3 regions of the Rhodococcoides sp. S146-33 genome follow, and region 1 is predicted to be linked to each of the others. Evidence: predicted binding sites of a transcription regulator. Region 1 holds the regulator's gene; each other region holds the start of a gene.
What was found. Region 1 encodes HspR, which represses chaperone genes until heat shock. Its sites were predicted from a motif close to ANNTGAGTNNNNNNNACTCANNT; they were not measured.

Region 1 (5,633 bases):
CTTTCGCCAAGAACGGTGAAGTGCTGGTCGGCCAGCCCGCGAAGAACCAGGCGGTCACCAACGTCGATCGCACGATTCGTTCCGTGAAGCGCCACGTCGGCACGGACTGGACCGTGGAGATCGACGACAAGAAGTACACCCCTCAGGAGATCTCCGCGCGCACGCTGCAGAAGCTCAAGCGCGACGCCGAGGCCTACCTGGGTGAGGAAATCACCGACGCGGTCATCACCGTTCCCGCGTACTTCGAGGACGCACAGCGTCAGGCCACGAAGGAAGCCGGCCAGATCGCCGGCCTCAACGTCCTGCGCATCGTCAACGAGCCCACCGCGGCAGCTCTCGCATACGGCCTGGACAAGGGCGACAGCGAGCAGACCATTCTCGTGTTCGACCTCGGTGGCGGCACGTTCGACGTCTCGCTGCTGGAAATCGGCGACGGCGTCGTCGAGGTTCGTGCGACGTCCGGCGACAACCACCTCGGTGGCGACGACTGGGACGAGCGCATCGTGACCTGGCTCGTCGACAAGTTCAAGGCTCAGAACGGCATCGATCTGACCAAGGACAAGATGGCGCTGCAGCGTCTGCGCGAGGCCGCCGAGAAGGCGAAGATCGAACTGTCCTCCGGGCAGAGCACCTCGATCAACCTCCCGTACATCACGGTCGACGGCGACAAGAACCCGCTGTTCCTCGACGAGCAGCTCAGCCGCTCGGAGTTCCAGAAGATCACCTCCGACCTGCTCGACCGCACCCGCGCGCCGTTCCAGGCAGTGGTCAAGGACTCCGGCATCGCAGTCAAGGACATCGACCACGTCGTGCTCGTCGGTGGTTCGACGCGTATGCCCGCCGTCTCCGAGCTGGTCAAGGAACTCTCCGGTGGACGCGAGCCCAACAAGGGCGTCAACCCGGACGAGGTCGTGGCCGTCGGTGCTGCACTGCAGGCCGGTGTCCTCAAGGGTGAGGTCAAGGACGTTCTGCTCCTCGACGTCACGCCGCTGTCCCTCGGTATCGAAACCAAGGGTGGCGTCATGACCAAGCTCATCGAGCGCAACACCACCATCCCGACGAAGCGTTCCGAGACCTTCACCACCGCTGACGACAATCAGCCCTCGGTGCAGATCCAGGTCTTCCAGGGTGAGCGCGAGATCGCCTCGCACAACAAGCTCCTCGGCTCCTTCGAGCTGACCGAGCTGCCCCCGGCCCCTCGCGGCGTCCCGCAGATCGAGGTCACCTTCGACATCGACGCCAACGGCATCGTGCACGTCACGGCCAAGGACAAGGGCACCGGCAAGGAAAACACGATCAAGATCCAGGACGGCTCCGGCTTGTCCAAGGAAGAGATCGACCGCATGGTCGCCGACGCGGAAGCTCACGCTGACGAGGACAAGGCTCGTCGCGAAGAGGCAGAGGTTCGCAACCAGGCCGAGTCCCTCGTCCACCAGACGGAGAAGTTCGTCAAGGACAACGAGGACAAAGTCGACGCCGAGCTCAAGGAACGCGTCGAAACCGCCATCGCCGACGCCAAGACGGCTCTCGCGGGCAGCGACATCTCGGCAGTCAAGACCGCCGTGGAGAAGCTCTCGACCGAGTCGCAGGCTCTCGGCACCGCCATCTACGAGGCTCAGGCCAAGGAGCAGGGCGGCGCAGAGGGTGGCGCGCAGGCCGCTGACGACGGTGTTGTCGACGCAGAGGTTGTCGACGAGCCCGCCGACGACACGGACAAGAAGTGACGTCGGACAACACCGAGCAAGAACCGGTCACTTTCGTGGACAAGCGAAAGATCGATCCCGAGACCGGTGAAGTACGGGAAGGTGACGCAGTTCCGGAGCCCCTCGTGGGCACCGGGGTTGCGCCCCAGCCCGACTCGGTGGACGAAGGGACCGTCGAGGGTGACGTGGTGGAAGACCCGCGTGACACGCAGGTCGCCGAACTCACCGCAGACCTACAGCGCGTGTCGGCGGAGTACGCCAATTACCGGCGTCGTACCGACCGTGAGAAGCAGACCGGAGCGGAGAACGCGAAAGCGTCCGTCGTCTCGCAGCTTCTTCCGGTTCTCGACGACCTCGAGCGAGCTCGCCAGCACGGCGACCTCGAAACCGGACCGCTCAAGTCGGTGGCAGACAAGCTGGCAGGGGTGTTCTCGAACATCGGCCTGTCCACCTTCGGAGCCGAGGGCGACGCCTTCGACCCGGCCATCCACGAGGCCGTCTCCCACGAGGGCGACGGCAGCAGTCCGGTCGTCGGAACCCTGATGCGGCCGGGCTACAAGCTCGGCGAACGCGTGCTGCGGACCGCAATGGTCGGCGTGGTCGACAGCGTTTCCGAGGGCACGGCAACAGAAGAATCGGATGCACCTGCGTCCGACGAGCAGTAAACAGACATAGCGCGAGAGGAGGAAACGCCCGATGAGCCAGCGGGAGTGGATCGAGAAGGACTTCTACAAGGAGCTGGGCGTTTCCTCCAGCGCGTCTGCAGAAGAGATCAAGAAGGCGTACCGAAAGTTGGCCCGGGACAACCATCCAGACGCCAATCCCGGCAACGCCTCGGCCGAGAACAAGTTCAAGGCGGTCAGCGAGGCGCATGCCGTCCTCGCCGACCCGGCCAAGCGCAAGGAATACGACGAAGCACGACGGCTGTTCGCCTCGGGCGGATTCGGTAGCCGCGGTGGCGGCGGTGGATTCTCGCCCGGCGCAGGCGGATTCGGTGGTGGCGGTCAGACCTTCGATGTCGGCGACATCTTCGGTCAAGGCGGCGGCGACGGCGGAATCGGCGACCTCTTCGGAGGTCTGTTCAATCGCGGTGGCGCGCAGCAGCGCCCCCAGAGCAACAGGCCCCGACGCGGCAGCGACGTCGAGACCGAGACCTCGCTGCAGTTCCGTGAAGCGGCACAGGGCGTTACGGTCCCGTTGAAGCTGACCAGCCCCTCCTCGTGCACCACGTGTCATGGCAGCGGCGCGAAGCCGGGAACCAGCCCGCGTGTGTGCCCCAAATGCAACGGCCAGGGTGTCGTGAATCGCAACCAGGGCGCGTTCGGCTTCAGTGAGCCGTGTGACGACTGCCGTGGCAGCGGGTCCATCATCGACGACCCATGCGCGGATTGCCGTGGAACCGGAGTGCAGAACCGCACCCGCACCATCACCGTGCGCGTACCGGCCGGCATCAGCGACGGGCAGAAGGTTCGGCTCGCCGGTCAAGGCGAAGCGGGTCTGCGGGGAGCGCCATCGGGCGACCTGTTCGTGACGGTACGGGTCAAGCCCGACAAGGTGTTCGGCCGCAACAACGACGATCTGACGGTGACCGTTCCGGTGAGCTACGGCGAACTGGTGCTCGGTACGACGCTGTCGGTGCCCACCCTCGAGGGTCGCGTCGGCGTGAAGGTTCCACCGGGAACCGTCGACGGCCGAGTACTGCGGGTGCGTGGACGCGGTATCCCGAAGAAATCCGGTACCGGTGACCTGATGGTGACCGTCAAAGTTGCCGTGCCGCAGAAACTGGACGATGCTGCTACCGACGCTCTGAAGAACTATCTGGAAGCCGAGAAGGCCAGCGGATTCGACCCGCGGGCCGGGTGGGCAGGTGTGTGATGTCGGTCCCTCCCGAGGGCGGATCTGCGAAAGCCGGTGGCGGACAAGCTGATCCCGACGCTCAGATCTTCGTGATCTCGGTGGCGGCTCAGCTGGCCGGAATGCATGCGCAAACGCTGCGGACCTACGACAGGCTCGGACTGGTCACCCCGCATCGCACCACCGGAGGCGGGCGACGCTACTCCCCGCGTGACGTTGCGCTGCTTCGTGAAGTGCAGCGACTCTCGCAGGACGAGGGCGTCAACCTCGCCGGCATCAAGCGCATCATCGAGCTCACCAATCAGGTCGAGGCTCTGCAGTCGCGGATCAGCGAACTGGCGCAGGAGTTGGCGGCCGTGCACGCCAGCTATCGCCGCGACCTGGTGCCGATCCAACGCAACGCTTTGGTGGTCTGGAAGCCGAAGCACCAGCGCTAGGTTCGTTCTACGTTTCTCCCGTTCACTTCGTCGCAAACGCGCGCGCGTTTGCCGCACACCCGACCCGTGCCCCTATCCTGGTCCGCATGCAGGCGTGGAGTTCGACAGTCGTTCAGTATCACCGCCTCAGGAACGACCTCGCGGTGATCAGACTCGAGGGCGATATTGTCCCGTTCACGGCAGGCCAGTCGGTATCGGTCACAGTTCCCCAGAATTCTGCTCTGACACGGCGATACTCACCCGCGCTGCCGCCTTCCCGAGACGGAAAATTGGAATTCCACGTCCGAGCCGTTCCCGCCGGTTGGGTGAGCGGATCGATCGTCAACGAAACGCGGCCAGGGGATATCTGGCAAATCAGTGATCCGAAGGGCGCTCTGCATGTCGACGACTCGGGCCGCGACGTCGTGATGATCGCGGGCGGCACCGGCCTCGCGCCGTTGCGGGCAATTCTGCTCGATCTCACGCGATGGGAGGAGCCACCCAACGTGACGCTGTTCGTCGGTGGGAAGTCGCCTCGCGACCTGTATGCCGGGGACATGCTGTGGTTGATGGCGTCGCAATTGCAGTGGTTGACCGTCGTTCCCGTCGTCGATCAACTGCACGAGCCGTGGGCTCCGGATCGATGGAACGACCGCATCCGGGACGAAATCGGTTCCACCACCGCGTTCTTCGAGCCCGAGCACTGCTGGGAAGGCAGTATGGCCGACGTGATCGCCACCCAGGGGCCGTTCCTCGACAGCCAAATTCTGGTGTGCGGATCCCCGGGAATGGAATCGGCGACCGTGCGCGCCCTCGTCGAAATCGGCACCCCAGTCGAGGCCATCCGCCGCTGAAGCGCTGTCCCAAGAGAATCAGGGCAGCTGCAGAATCCGGCGCAGATGGGCCAGATCCGCCTCAGACACCGTCGTGAATTCCGGCGGCGGAGCGTCGGCGATCGCTCTCGCTTCCTCGGCAAGGCGGCACCCGGCATCGGTGAGCCCGATGATGCGACGTCGGCGATCGTCGGGATCTTCGGTGCGCACCACCAATTCACGCTTCTCGAGCTCGCGCACGTTGAGGGAGACGTACGGCGCATCGGACGCGAGAATCTCGGCCAGCTCGGTCACCGTCCGATCACCCCCGAGCAACTTGGTGAGCAGCTTCGCCCGCAGAAAGCTCATCCCGGTGGCGTCGGCGACGGCTCGTCGGGTGTCGTGCTTCTCGAGCATCAATGCGCGCATCTCGCGCCACACATGCGCTGCATCGGCGGTCATACGAGCACCGGACGGCCGATGTTCTCGGCGGTCGCGCGGGCCCACCGGCCCGTGGTGACCACGGCGAGAACGGTGACGACCACGCCTGCGCCTGCGATGACGAACCACGCGGGCACGGCGGCGGCGGTGAAGCCGTCTGAGATCTCACCGACGATGCTCGCGGTGACGATGGAGCCGACGACGGCCACCCCGAGCGACTGACCCACCTGCCTGCTGGTCGACGCGATGGCGGACGCCACCCCGGCCTGGCTGCGCGGCATTCCGGATACCGCGGTGTTCGTGATCGGAGCGTTGACCATGCCGAAGGATATTCCGAAGATCACGTACGCCACCGCCAGCCACGCGAACGACGTCGTCGGCGTCAATCGGGTGAGCATCAGCGCAGA
Region 2 (5,633 bases), 510 kb from region 1:
TGCGCTCCGATCACGTCGTTGTTCAGCCGACTCACGAGCGCACCGGTACGCGTTCGCGTGAAGAAGGCGATCGGCATGCGTTGGACATGGTCGAACACTGCGGTCCGCAGATCCAGGATCAAGCTTTCGCCGATGTTCGCCGAGAGCCACCGATTGATCAGACCGACCACGGCGTCCACCAGAGCAATCGCCGCGATTGCGATCGCCAGCAGCACCACCACGCGCAACTCTCGTCCGTCGACGATGGCGTTCACCACCCGGCCGGCCAGTACCGGCGTGGCCACCGCGAGCACGGCGGATGCCACGCTGAGCACCAGGAACCCGCCGAGAGCGCGGCGATGTGGTGCTGCGAACGTCAGAATCCTGCGAGCCGTCTCCTTCGAGAACGACGACCGAGTATCGGGCCTGTTCATCGACCGATACATCTGGTTCCAGGCGGTCATCTCCATGCTCATGTCTTCACCCTCATATGTTCGCCCTCATGTCGTCGCCCTCATATCGTCAACGTAGAACCTCGACATAGCTCGAGGTCAAGCCCGGGTGCCCTTACCAGGACTGGGCGTGCAGCCGGCCCCGAGTCGCACTCGGGGCCGGCCACGGGTAGTGCAGTCTCACGCCGCCGCGGCTGCTGACGCGGGCTCCAGCGCGAGCGCCAGGATGTCGGCGACATCGGTCATCGGACGGACGTCCAACGCTTCCAGCACTTCTGCGGGCACATCGTCCAGATCCGGTTCGTTGCGCGCCGGGATGAACACCGTCTTCAGCCCCGCTCGTTGCGCAGCGAGCAACTTCTGCTTCACCCCGCCGATCGGCAGCACCCGGCCGTTCAACGTGACCTCACCGGTCATGCCGACGTCCGATCGCACCGGCCGTCCGGTGGCCATCGACACCAGCGCCGTCACCATGGTCACGCCCGCCGACGGACCGTCCTTCGGCACCGCGCCCGCCGGAACGTGCACGTGGATGCTGCGATCGAGCGATTCGGGTGTGACACCGAATTGTGCTGCGTGCGAGCGCACGTACGACAACGCGATCTGCGCAGATTCCTTCATCACGTCGCCCAGCTGACCGGTGAGCTTCAACCCGGGATCGCCGTCCGTCGAGGCCGCCTCTATGAACAGCACATCACCGCCGAGTCCAGTGACCGCCAGACCCGTTGCCACACCGGGCACTTCGGTCCGCTCGTGTGCCTCGGGGGTGAAGCGAGGACGACCGAGGTAGGTCACCAGATCCGGCTCGTCGATCTGCAGCACGTCGGCGGTACCCACGAGTTTCGTAGCCACCTTGCGTAGGGCCTTTGCCAACAAACGCTCCAGTTGCCGCACGCCGGGCTCGCGGGTGTAGTCGGCAGCGATCTTCCGCAGTGCGGCGTCGGTCACCGTCACCTCCTCGGACGTGACCGCAGCCCTGTCCATCTGACGGGGAAGCAGATAGTTCCGGGCGATGACGACCTTGTCGTCCTCGGTGTATCCGTCGATGGTCACCAGTTCCATACGATCGAGCAACGGGCCGGGAATCTGGTCGATCACGTTGGCCGTGGCGAGGAACACCACGTCGGACAGGTCGAGATCGAGGTCGAGGTAGTGATCACGGAACGTGTGGTTCTGCGCCGGGTCCAGCACCTCGAGCAGAGCGGCACTGGGGTCACCGCGGTAATCGGATCCGACCTTGTCGATTTCGTCCAGCAACACAACGGGATTCATCGACCCCGCCTCGCCGATGGCCCGTACGATTCGGCCCGGCAGTGCGCCGACGTAGGTGCGGCGGTGCCCACGGATCTCGGCCTCGTCACGAACACCACCGAGAGCGACGCGCACGAAGGTGCGGCCGAGCGCGCGTGCAACGGACTCGCCCAACGAGGTCTTACCTACCCCGGGCGGGCCCGCGAGCACCATGACAGCGCCGGATCCGCGGCCGCCGACGGACTGCAGACCTCGTTCGGAGCGGCGCGCACGGACGGCCAGATACTCCACGATGCGATCCTTCACATCGTCGAGTCCGTGATGATCCGCGTCGAGAACTGCACGGGCAGAATCGATATCGGTGTTGTCGGTCGTGGTGTTGCTCCACGGTAGGTCGAGCACGGTGTCGAGCCAGGTTCGAATCCAGCCAGATTCCGGACTTTGATCACTGGCACGCTCCAACTTGCCGACCTCGCGCAGGGCCTGTTCGCGCACCTTCTCTGGCAGGTCGGCAGCCTCGACGCGGCCTCGGTAGTCGTCGGCACCGTCGGGCTCGTCCTCGCCGAGTTCCTTGCGAATGGCAGCCAATTGCTGGCGGAGCAAGAACTCCTTCTGAGTCTTCTCCATCCCCTCGCGGACATCACCGGAGATCTTGTCGTTCACCTCGACCTCGGCCAGATGGGCCTTGGTCCAGTCGATGAGCGACGTCAATCGAGTTGCCACGTCCGGTGTTTCGAGAAGGTCGCGCTTCTGAACGTCGGTGAGGTACGACGCATAACCCGCGGTATCGGCGATCGCGCTCGGATCGGTGAGCTTGTTGACCGAGTCGATCACCTGCCAGGCGTCACGGCGTTGCAGCATCGCGACTACCAGCTGCTTGTATTCCGCCGCAAGGGCTTTGAGTTCCTCACTCGCGGCTTCGTCTACGACGGTCTCGGCCTCCACCCACAGGGCAGCACCGGGACCACTGACCCCGTGGCCGATGTGTGCGCGGCGCGTGGCCTTGATGACGGCCGCCGGCCTTCCGTCGGCCAGGCGTCCCATCTGCACGATGGTGGCAAGAACGCCGTAGGCGGCGTAACGATCTTCGAGTCGGGGCGCGACTAGCAAAGTCCCGTCGTTGCTTGCCTTCGCTGCGTCGACGGCGGCGCGTGCGGCCTCGTCGAGTTCGACGGGCACCACCATTCCAGGCAGGACTATCGGATCGGTCAGGAACAGTACGGGGACTCGAACGGTTTCGGTCACTTCTCCTCCAAAGATTGAGCTATCCGGACTCAACTTCGAAAGCAGTAGTGATGTTCCCGCCGCTGACCGGTGTTCTCCGTGGGCAGAACACCGGCCGCCGGGAGGACTACTTCAGCGAGCTGACCAGCTTTTCCGCGAGCGGCCGCGTCGAGGCCGGGTTCTGTCCGGTGTAGAGGTTCCGGTCGACGACCACGTGCGGCGACCACGCATCGGCGTTCTCGAACTTGGCACCGTTGTCCCGCAGCCGGGTCTCGAGAAGCCACGGAGCCTTGTCGGCAAGGCCGGCCTGGGTCTCTTCCTCGTCGGTGAAACCGGTGAGCTCGTACCCGTCGAAGGCCCAGGATCCATCGGAGCGCACGGCGGGCAGCAGGGCGGCGGGCGCGTGGCACACCGCGGAGACCACCTTGTTCGCGTCGAGGAAGTCGACCACGAGCGCGCCGAAGCTTGTCGACACGGCGAGATCCTCCATCGGGCCGTGGCCGCCGGGGACGAACACGACGTCGAAGTCCGAGGCCTTCTGATCCTCCAGCACGGCGGGCGAGGACAGGATCGACTCGATCGACGCGAGGTAGCTCTTCTGATCCGCGACCTTCTGCTCGTCACCGCCGTTGGCGTCGACTGCCAGGCTGCCCTCGTCGACGACCGGTGCTTTACCGCCCGGCGTGGCCACGGTTATGTCCCATCCTGCGTCCACGAAGGTGCGGTGAGATTCGACGAGCTCTTCGGCCCAGTACCCGGTGGGATGCTTGCTTCCGTCGTTCAGGGTCCAGTGGTCGGCAGCGGTTACAGCGAACAGCAATGTAGTCATGGGCCGGGAATGCCACCAAGACCCGCTATCGAAACACGAGTTGGATCACTATTCGCTGATCGAACCGATCACCACGACGGCATCGAACGTCTCGGATTGGCTGGTACTGGCCGCGAACCCCGCCTCCGAAAATGCCTGTATCGTCGAATTCGCCAGTAGCGCGCTGGTTTCGATGAGCAAACTGCCATGCGGAGCCAGCCACACATGGGCCTGCGCTGCAACACGGCGATGGAGATGAGCACCGTCCACGCCGCCGTCGAGCGCGACGTGCGGCTCGTGGAGTCGCGCCTCCCTCGGCATCAGCCCGATCTCGCCCGTCGGGACATACGGGGCGTTGACGACTATCGCGTCGAATCTGTGGTGCAGTTCCTGCGGCAGCGCGTCGAACAGGTCGCCGCGGTACACGGTGCCTCCGACGGCATCGAGGTTTCGTTCGGCGCACTCCACCGCCGCGGCGTCGACATCGGCCGCATGCAACTCGATGACGCCAGGGACCGACAGCCCGATCGCACCGGACCCACAACACAGGTCGAGGAGCGCCGAAGGATGCAGTGCGGCAACACATTCGACGAGGAACTCGGTGCGGCGACGGGGAACGAACACGCCCGGTTCGACGGCGATGCGTCGACCACAGAACCACACCCACCCGACGACGTGCTCCAGCGGTTCACCGGCGATGCGACGCCTCAGCATTTCTACGAGCTCTCCCGGGTTCGAGGCGGACTCGACGAGGACCTCGGCTTCCTCCTCGGCGAACACACACCCGGCAGCGCGCAACGCGGACACCACCTCGTCGAACCCTGGTTCCACCGCGGACGACCTCCTGGATTGCTGTGCGCCCAGCTGCCCCGTTGAAATACTGTAGCCCGGTATGTGGCAGGAGAGGAGAGGTCGATGAACTGGGATTTCACAGTCCGTCGAATATGCCTGGCGCTGCCCGAGACGTACGAAGAGCAAGCCTGGGTCGGTACCCGCTGGCGGATACGCGGTCGGACGTTTGCCCACCTGCTCGAGATTCGCGACGGTGGTCCGCCGGCGTTCGCGAAGGCCGCAGGTACCGACGGCCCGGCCACCGTCCTCGTTTTCCGTTCCCGCGGAACAGAACTCGACGCATTGTCGAATCGACACGGCTTCTTCGCTCCAGGTTGGGGTCCGGAGATCATCGGCATGAAACTCGACGGCTCCGTGGACCGCGTCGAACTCGGCGAGCTGATCACCGAGAGTTACTGCACCAGGGCACCGAAGAAACTGATCGCGCTTCTCGATCCACCCGAGTGAATCTCGTTTGACCCGGCCTTGCGTCGAGGGACAGAGTGGACGTATGCATGCGCCCGAGAACTTGCTGGCCGATTGCGGCAGTTGTTTCGGGCTCTGTTGCGTCGCATTACCCTTCTCGAAGTCGTCGGATTTCGCAATGGACAAGGCCGCCGGGGAGCCGTGCCGCAACCTCCTCGAGGATTCGCGTTGCGGCATTCACTCGTCGCTCCGGGAGAAGGGTTTTCCCGGGTGCACGGTCTACGACTGCTTCGGTGCGGGCCAGAAAGTGTCGCAGTCGACGTTCGAGGGACGGGACTGGCGGCAGCAGCCGTCGAACGCGTCGGAGATGTTCGCGGTTTTCCCGGTGATGCGTGATCTGCACGAACTGCTCTGGTATCTGGCGGATGCGCGTAGCCGACAGTCGACCGGCAGCCTGCATACCCGGCTCACCAGCGAGTACGACGAACTGGATTCGCTCACGTCGGCGACTCCCGACATCCTGATGTCGGTCGACGTCTCCGCCATGCGCTCACGAATCAACGAAGTACTGCTGGACGCAAGCGATCTGGTGCGCGCCGAGGTATCGGGCAAGAAGCCGAACTACCGTGGACGCGACCTGATCGGCGCAAAGCTGGCCGATG
Region 3 (5,633 bases), 1.6 Mb from region 1:
GCAGTCCCTCGCTCACGCGTAGTTTCTCGGCCATCGAGCTGAGTAGGTTCTGAGATTCCTCGGACAGGTCGAACGCCCGGGCAGAGAGGCGACGTAGGCCGTATCCCTGGAGTCGGCCCAACAGTTCCAGGTCGTGATCTACCTTGGCTGCGTAGATGTCGTCGAAGAAGTAATCGGGCTTGACCTTGAAGAAGGCAGCCAGTGCCGCCACGGTATCGGTGGACGGGTTGGTGCGTTGGCCCGACCGCAGCTGCGAGATGTACGGCTTGGAGATCTGGTGCCCGCGCAGGGCCATAGCGTCGGCTACCTCCGCGTTGGTGTGAGGTTTGCGTCCCGGCGGGTGGATCGTGGAGAACAGGTGGTTCAGACGTGCGGCGAAATCAGCGGACATCGGGGATGTGTGTGCCTTCCTGGCATGGCCGCTGCCCACTGGGCAGGTCGATCCGCCGTGGACCGAACCGGTTGATAGTAGCCGGTACCGTGGTTCCGCTGTACCGTCGCTGACCTGCAGAAACTTAGCTGGAAACAGTACTGGTCGGTCTCCTGGCCGTGTCGGGGTCGAGTGCGCTTCGGTAGTGGTCCGTCCCGAATCGAACGGATGGTTTTCGGGCAGTATTCGTCGCACGATGGGCACCTCGGTGGCACACTGGTTTGCCAGGCGGAGGGGGTGGAGATGGCCGATCGGCGACGACGAACGTTCGACTCACGCGACGGCGATGCAGAGGTGGTCGAGCCGCTGCTGCGCGCCGTTCTGTCCTACGCTCCGCGGGACGAGTCGCCCACGCCGCATCCGTCCGAGGGAATCACTCTTCGAGCCGAGGACGGCTCCGGCTGCATTCGGCTCGAACTTGTCATTGCAGGAGATCTCGGCACCGGCATTCCCGGGCCGTTCGGATCCAGGTTCTACGAGTGTGGCGCGTACGAAGTCATTGTGCCGCAGCGGGATCCGCGCGACGGCGCTCTGCTGATGATTCATCTTCTCGCTCCGCAGGCACCGCACAGATTCGAGTTCACGACGTCGATGCCGCCGTTGTGGAGTCTGCGGCTCGAGCACGACGGCTCGGTGTCGGTGCTGGACGAGGCCGGCAATGCCGTCATCTTCATCGGCCGCCCGTGGGCGTTCGACGGCGATCTGCAGCCGGTGCACGTTCACTACACGATCGAGAACGGCCTGCTGGTGCAGAACGTCGGTGCCACCGCTGACACCGGATACCCCATCCTCATCGATCCCGATCCCGATGCCATCATCACCGGAGACGGCCGACTGGTCACCGAGGCATGGACGCCACGCCTGGCGGCCGGCGTCATCGTCGAGGACAGTCCGCCGAAGTCGTTGTCCAGCTGAATATCGTTGCGGCACAATCAGAATGGATCGTGCTGAACATGCTCCATCGGGGTGCCGACCTTGCGTAGCGCGTACAGCGTGGTGCGCACCATCGACGGCGACCCGCAGATCTGAATCTGGCGATCGGCCCACGAGCCGAATCGAGTGACGACCTTGCCGACCGCGCCCTGGAGTCGATGGTGCATTCCCCATGGGATTTCGCGCGCCGGGCCGGAGTACCACCATGGATCCTCGAGCTCTTCGGTCACCGGAACAACCGTCAGCCACGGATTCGACAGCGACAACTGCCACAAGGTGTCCAGATCGTAGAGATCGCACGGATAGGTACCGCTGACGAACAGATGCACTCGCGGATTGTTGGTGCGCTGAGCCATTTCCATGACCTGAGCACGCAACGGAGCAAGACCGGTGCCTCCCGCGATCATCAACACGTCCTCGTGGATCGCGCGATCGACGTGCATCCCGCCCAGCGGAGGACTGATGGACCAGCGATCACCGACCCGGGTCTCGGCGACCATGGCCGGAGACACCCAGCCACCGGATACGCGTCGAACATGGAACTCGATCTCGCCGTACGGGTTGCTCGGAATGGCCGGGGACAGGTATCGCCACAGTTTGGGTCGCTGCGGGATCTGCACGCTGACGTACTGCCCGGGGAAGTACGGGATCTCGCCGTCGGTCTTCAGGCGCACCACCGCCAGATCGTCGAGGATTCGTTGGTGTTCGACGACGGTGGCAGTCCAGTACGGCGGTAGTTCGTCGTTGTCGGCGGCGGTGGCCATGGCGTTGCTCACCACGGTGAGGGCGTCGTGCCAGGCCGTCTCGACCTCGTCGGTCCACACCTCGTTGCCCGCGAACGAGCGGAATGCGGCGATCAGAGCCGAACTGCCGGCGCGGAAATGTGCTCCCGAGATGCCGTGCTTTCGGTGATCTCGGCCCAGCTGCTCGAGGAACGGCTCGACGCGGTCGGTGTTGTCGAGATGCTCGAAGACGTAGCCGAGTGCCAGTACGAAGTGTTCGCGAAGCGAATCCATCGAGGCAGGAAACAGAGCGCGGAAGTCGGGGTACTCGGCGAACAGATGTGCGTAGAAGGACCTGGAGAGGCGGGCGGGGCCGTCCGGCGACGCGACCACGGACTTGAAACCGGTACGGACCAGGGAGATCGTTCGCGCGTCGAGCATCGATCAACCTCCACCCCACCGATTTCGCCACCGAGTCTGCCGTCGATGACACCGCCACTGTCGACCGTCACCAAAGTAGACCGATCGAGACTTTCGCGCGAGAGGGCTGCGCCCTCGTGCGCGTTGTGCGCCCCTCCAGGTACGCAAAACGCGCACGAGAAAATCAAGGTTGAGCGGAACAGACTCAACTTGTCTATGGTTGTACCCAGCGACACGCAAGAACCCCACACTGGAAAGAAGGTGACCGGTGGACAGTTTCACTCCCACCACGAAGTCGCAGGCAGCACTTTCTGCTGCTTTGCAGGCCGCATCCGCGGCCGGTAACCCGGATATTCGTCCGGCACATTTGTTGGTGGCGTTGCTCGATCAGACCGACGGCATCGCCACACCCTTGCTGAAGGCCGTCGGCGTCGACCCCGCAACGGTGCGTCGAGAAGCGCAGAACCTCGTCGACCGCCTGCCCTCGGCATCCGGTTCGACCACCACTCCGCAACTCGGCCGTGAAACCCTCGCCGCGATCACCGCAGCACAGCATCTGGCCACCGAACTCGACGACGAGTTCGTCTCCACCGAACACCTCATGGTGGGCCTAGCGACAGGGCAGGACGACGTCGCCAAGCTCCTGACCGGACACGGAGCCGGACCCAACGAGCTGCGCGACGCCTTCCAAGCCGTCCGTGGCAGCGCTCGCGTCACGAGCGCGGATCCGGAGAACACCTACCAGGCGCTGGAGAAGTACAGCACCGATCTGACCGCGCTGGCCCGAGAGGGCAAGCTCGATCCGGTCATCGGCCGCGACACCGAGATCAGGCGCGTCGTGCAGGTTCTTTCTCGGCGCACCAAGAACAACCCGGTGCTCATCGGTGAACCCGGCGTCGGCAAGACGGCCATCGTCGAAGGACTCGCCCAGCGCGTCATCGCCGGTGACGTTCCGGAGAGCCTGCGCGGTAAGACCGTCGTCTCGCTCGATCTCGGTTCGATGGTGGCGGGCGCGAAGTTCCGTGGCGAATTCGAGGAGCGGCTCAAGGCCGTGCTGGACGACATCAAGAACTCCGCAGGCCAGGTCATCACGTTCATCGACGAGCTGCACACCATCGTCGGAGCCGGCGCGACCGGCGAATCCGCGATGGACGCGGGCAACATGATCAAGCCGATGCTTGCGCGTGGCGAACTGCGTCTCGTCGGTGCAACGACGCTGGAGGAGTACCGCAAGTACATCGAGAAGGACGCCGCCCTCGAACGTCGTTTCCAGCAGGTCTACGTCGGTGAGCCCTCGGTCGAGGACACCGTCGGCATCCTGCGCGGACTCAAGGAACGCTACGAGGTGCACCACGGTGTCCGGATCACGGACTCTGCCCTGGTCGCCGCGGCAACCCTGAGTGACCGGTACATCACGGCCAGGTTCCTGCCGGACAAGGCCATCGACCTCGTCGACGAGGCCGCGTCCCGTCTGCGTATGGAGATCGACTCGCGGCCCGTCGAGATCGACGAGGTCGAACGCGCCGTGCGTCGCCTCGAGATCGAGGAGATGGCACTGGCCAAGGAGACCGACGACGCGTCGAAGGCTCGACTCGACAAGCTCCGCCAGGAGCTGGCCGACCTGCAGGAGAAGCTGGCCGGGCTCAGCACGCGGTGGCAGAACGAGAAGAACGCCATCGACTCGGTGCGAGTGCTCAAGGAAGAGCTCGAGAACCTGCGCGGCGAATCCGATCGCGCCGAACGCGACGGCGATCTCGGCAAGGCCGCCGAGCTCCGGTACGGACGCATCCCGACACTCGAGAAGGAACTCGCCGTCAAGACCGAGGCGTCGCCCGCTCAGGGTGACGTGATGCTCAAGGAGGAGGTGGGGCCGGACGACGTCGCCGATGTGGTGGCGGCCTGGACCGGAATCCCGGCGGGCCGGATGCTCGAAGGCGAGACCGCCAAACTGCTCCGCATGGAAGACGAACTCGGCAAGCGAGTCGTCGGACAGAAGGACGCGGTGCAGGCGGTGTCCGACGCAGTCCGACGCGCACGCGCAGGTGTGGCCGACCCCAACCGGCCGACGGGATCGTTCCTGTTTCTCGGTCCCACCGGTGTGGGTAAGACCGAGCTCGCAAAAGCGTTGGCGGAGTTCCTCTTCGACGACGAACGCGCGATGGTGCGGATCGACATGAGCGAATACAGCGAGAAGCATGCCGTCGCCCGGCTCGTCGGTGCACCTCCGGGCTACGTCGGCTACGAGGCCGGCGGGCAGCTCACCGAGGCCGTGCGAAGGCGTCCGTACACCGTGGTGCTGTTCGACGAGGTCGAAAAAGCGCACCCCGATGTGTTCGACATCCTGCTCGCCGTATTGGACGAGGGCCGCCTCACCGACGGCCAGGGCCGGACCGTCGACTTCCGTAACACGATTTTGATCCTCACCTCCAACCTCGGGGCCGGCGGCACCAAGGAGCAGGTCATGGACGCGGTGCGGCGCTCGTTCAAGCCCGAGTTCGTCAACCGCCTCGACGACGTGGTGGTGTTCGACGCCTTGTCCGAGGACCAGCTCGAGTCGATCGTCGACATCCAGCTCGGCTTCCTCACCAAGCGTCTTGCCGCTCGCCGTCTGACGCTGGAGGTGTCGTCGCCGGCGAAGATGTGGCTCGCTGCGAGAGGTTACGACCCGCTCTACGGCGCTCGGCCGCTGCGTCGACTGATTCAGCAGGCCATCGGAGACCAACTGGCGAAGCTGCTGCTCGCCGGGGACGTCCATGACGGCGATGTGGTGTCGGTCAATGCAAGCCCGGACGGCGAACGACTCATCCTGGGCTAGCAGGTCTGCGAGACGGGCCCACACGAGCACTGCTCGTGTGGGCCCGTTCTGTGTCGTCACCTGCGTATTGCCGGGTAGGTACCCTCGTGGCATGACGAATCCGGACGACCCACGGTCACCGCGGGAGCGCGACCAGGATGCGGCACAGCGCAACCGACCCGACGACGCCCATCCCACAGAGGCGTATCCGACTCAGGCGTACGGAAGCCCGGGCTATCAGAATCCGGGCTATCAGAATCCGGGCTATCAGGACCCGACCCAGCAGAACCAAGATCCACAGGCTTATCCGCCGGGGTATCAGCCGACGCAGGCG

Region 2: a site for HspR is predicted at 2,940-2,962, ahead of lon (endopeptidase La). Genes of this name have one in related genera too.
Region 3: a site for HspR is predicted at 2,694-2,716, ahead of clpB (ATP-dependent chaperone ClpB). Genes of this name have one in related genera too.

Annotation. Positions count from the first base shown of each region.
Region 1 is NZ_JCAJWY010000001.1:119,081-124,713, reverse strand. It holds gene dnaK (molecular chaperone DnaK) at 1-1,724, shown strand, start outside; gene grpE (nucleotide exchange factor GrpE) at 1,721-2,368, shown strand; gene dnaJ (molecular chaperone DnaJ) at 2,400-3,578, shown strand; gene AC5WEY_RS00585 (heat shock protein transcriptional repressor HspR) at 3,578-3,994, shown strand; gene AC5WEY_RS00580 (FAD-binding oxidoreductase) at 4,081-4,827, shown strand; gene AC5WEY_RS00575 (MarR family winged helix-turn-helix transcriptional regulator) at 4,846-5,247, opposite strand; gene AC5WEY_RS00570 (MFS transporter) at 5,244-5,633, opposite strand, start outside.
Region 2 is NZ_JCAJWY010000001.1:629,577-635,209, forward strand. It holds gene AC5WEY_RS02985 (ABC transporter ATP-binding protein) at 1-455, opposite strand, end outside; gene lon (endopeptidase La) at 612-2,927, opposite strand; gene AC5WEY_RS02995 (type 1 glutamine amidotransferase domain-containing protein) at 3,034-3,735, opposite strand; gene AC5WEY_RS03000 (putative protein N(5)-glutamine methyltransferase) at 3,784-4,545, opposite strand; gene AC5WEY_RS03005 (MmcQ/YjbR family DNA-binding protein) at 4,630-5,013, shown strand; gene AC5WEY_RS03010 (pentapeptide repeat-containing protein) at 5,057-5,633, shown strand, end outside.
Region 3 is NZ_JCAJWY010000001.1:1,708,646-1,714,278, forward strand. It holds gene AC5WEY_RS08240 (helix-turn-helix domain-containing protein) at 1-391, opposite strand, end outside; gene AC5WEY_RS08245 (hypothetical protein) at 674-1,345, shown strand; gene AC5WEY_RS08250 (globin domain-containing protein) at 1,363-2,526, opposite strand; gene clpB (ATP-dependent chaperone ClpB) at 2,774-5,320, shown strand; gene AC5WEY_RS08260 (DUF5666 domain-containing protein) at 5,412-5,633, shown strand, end outside.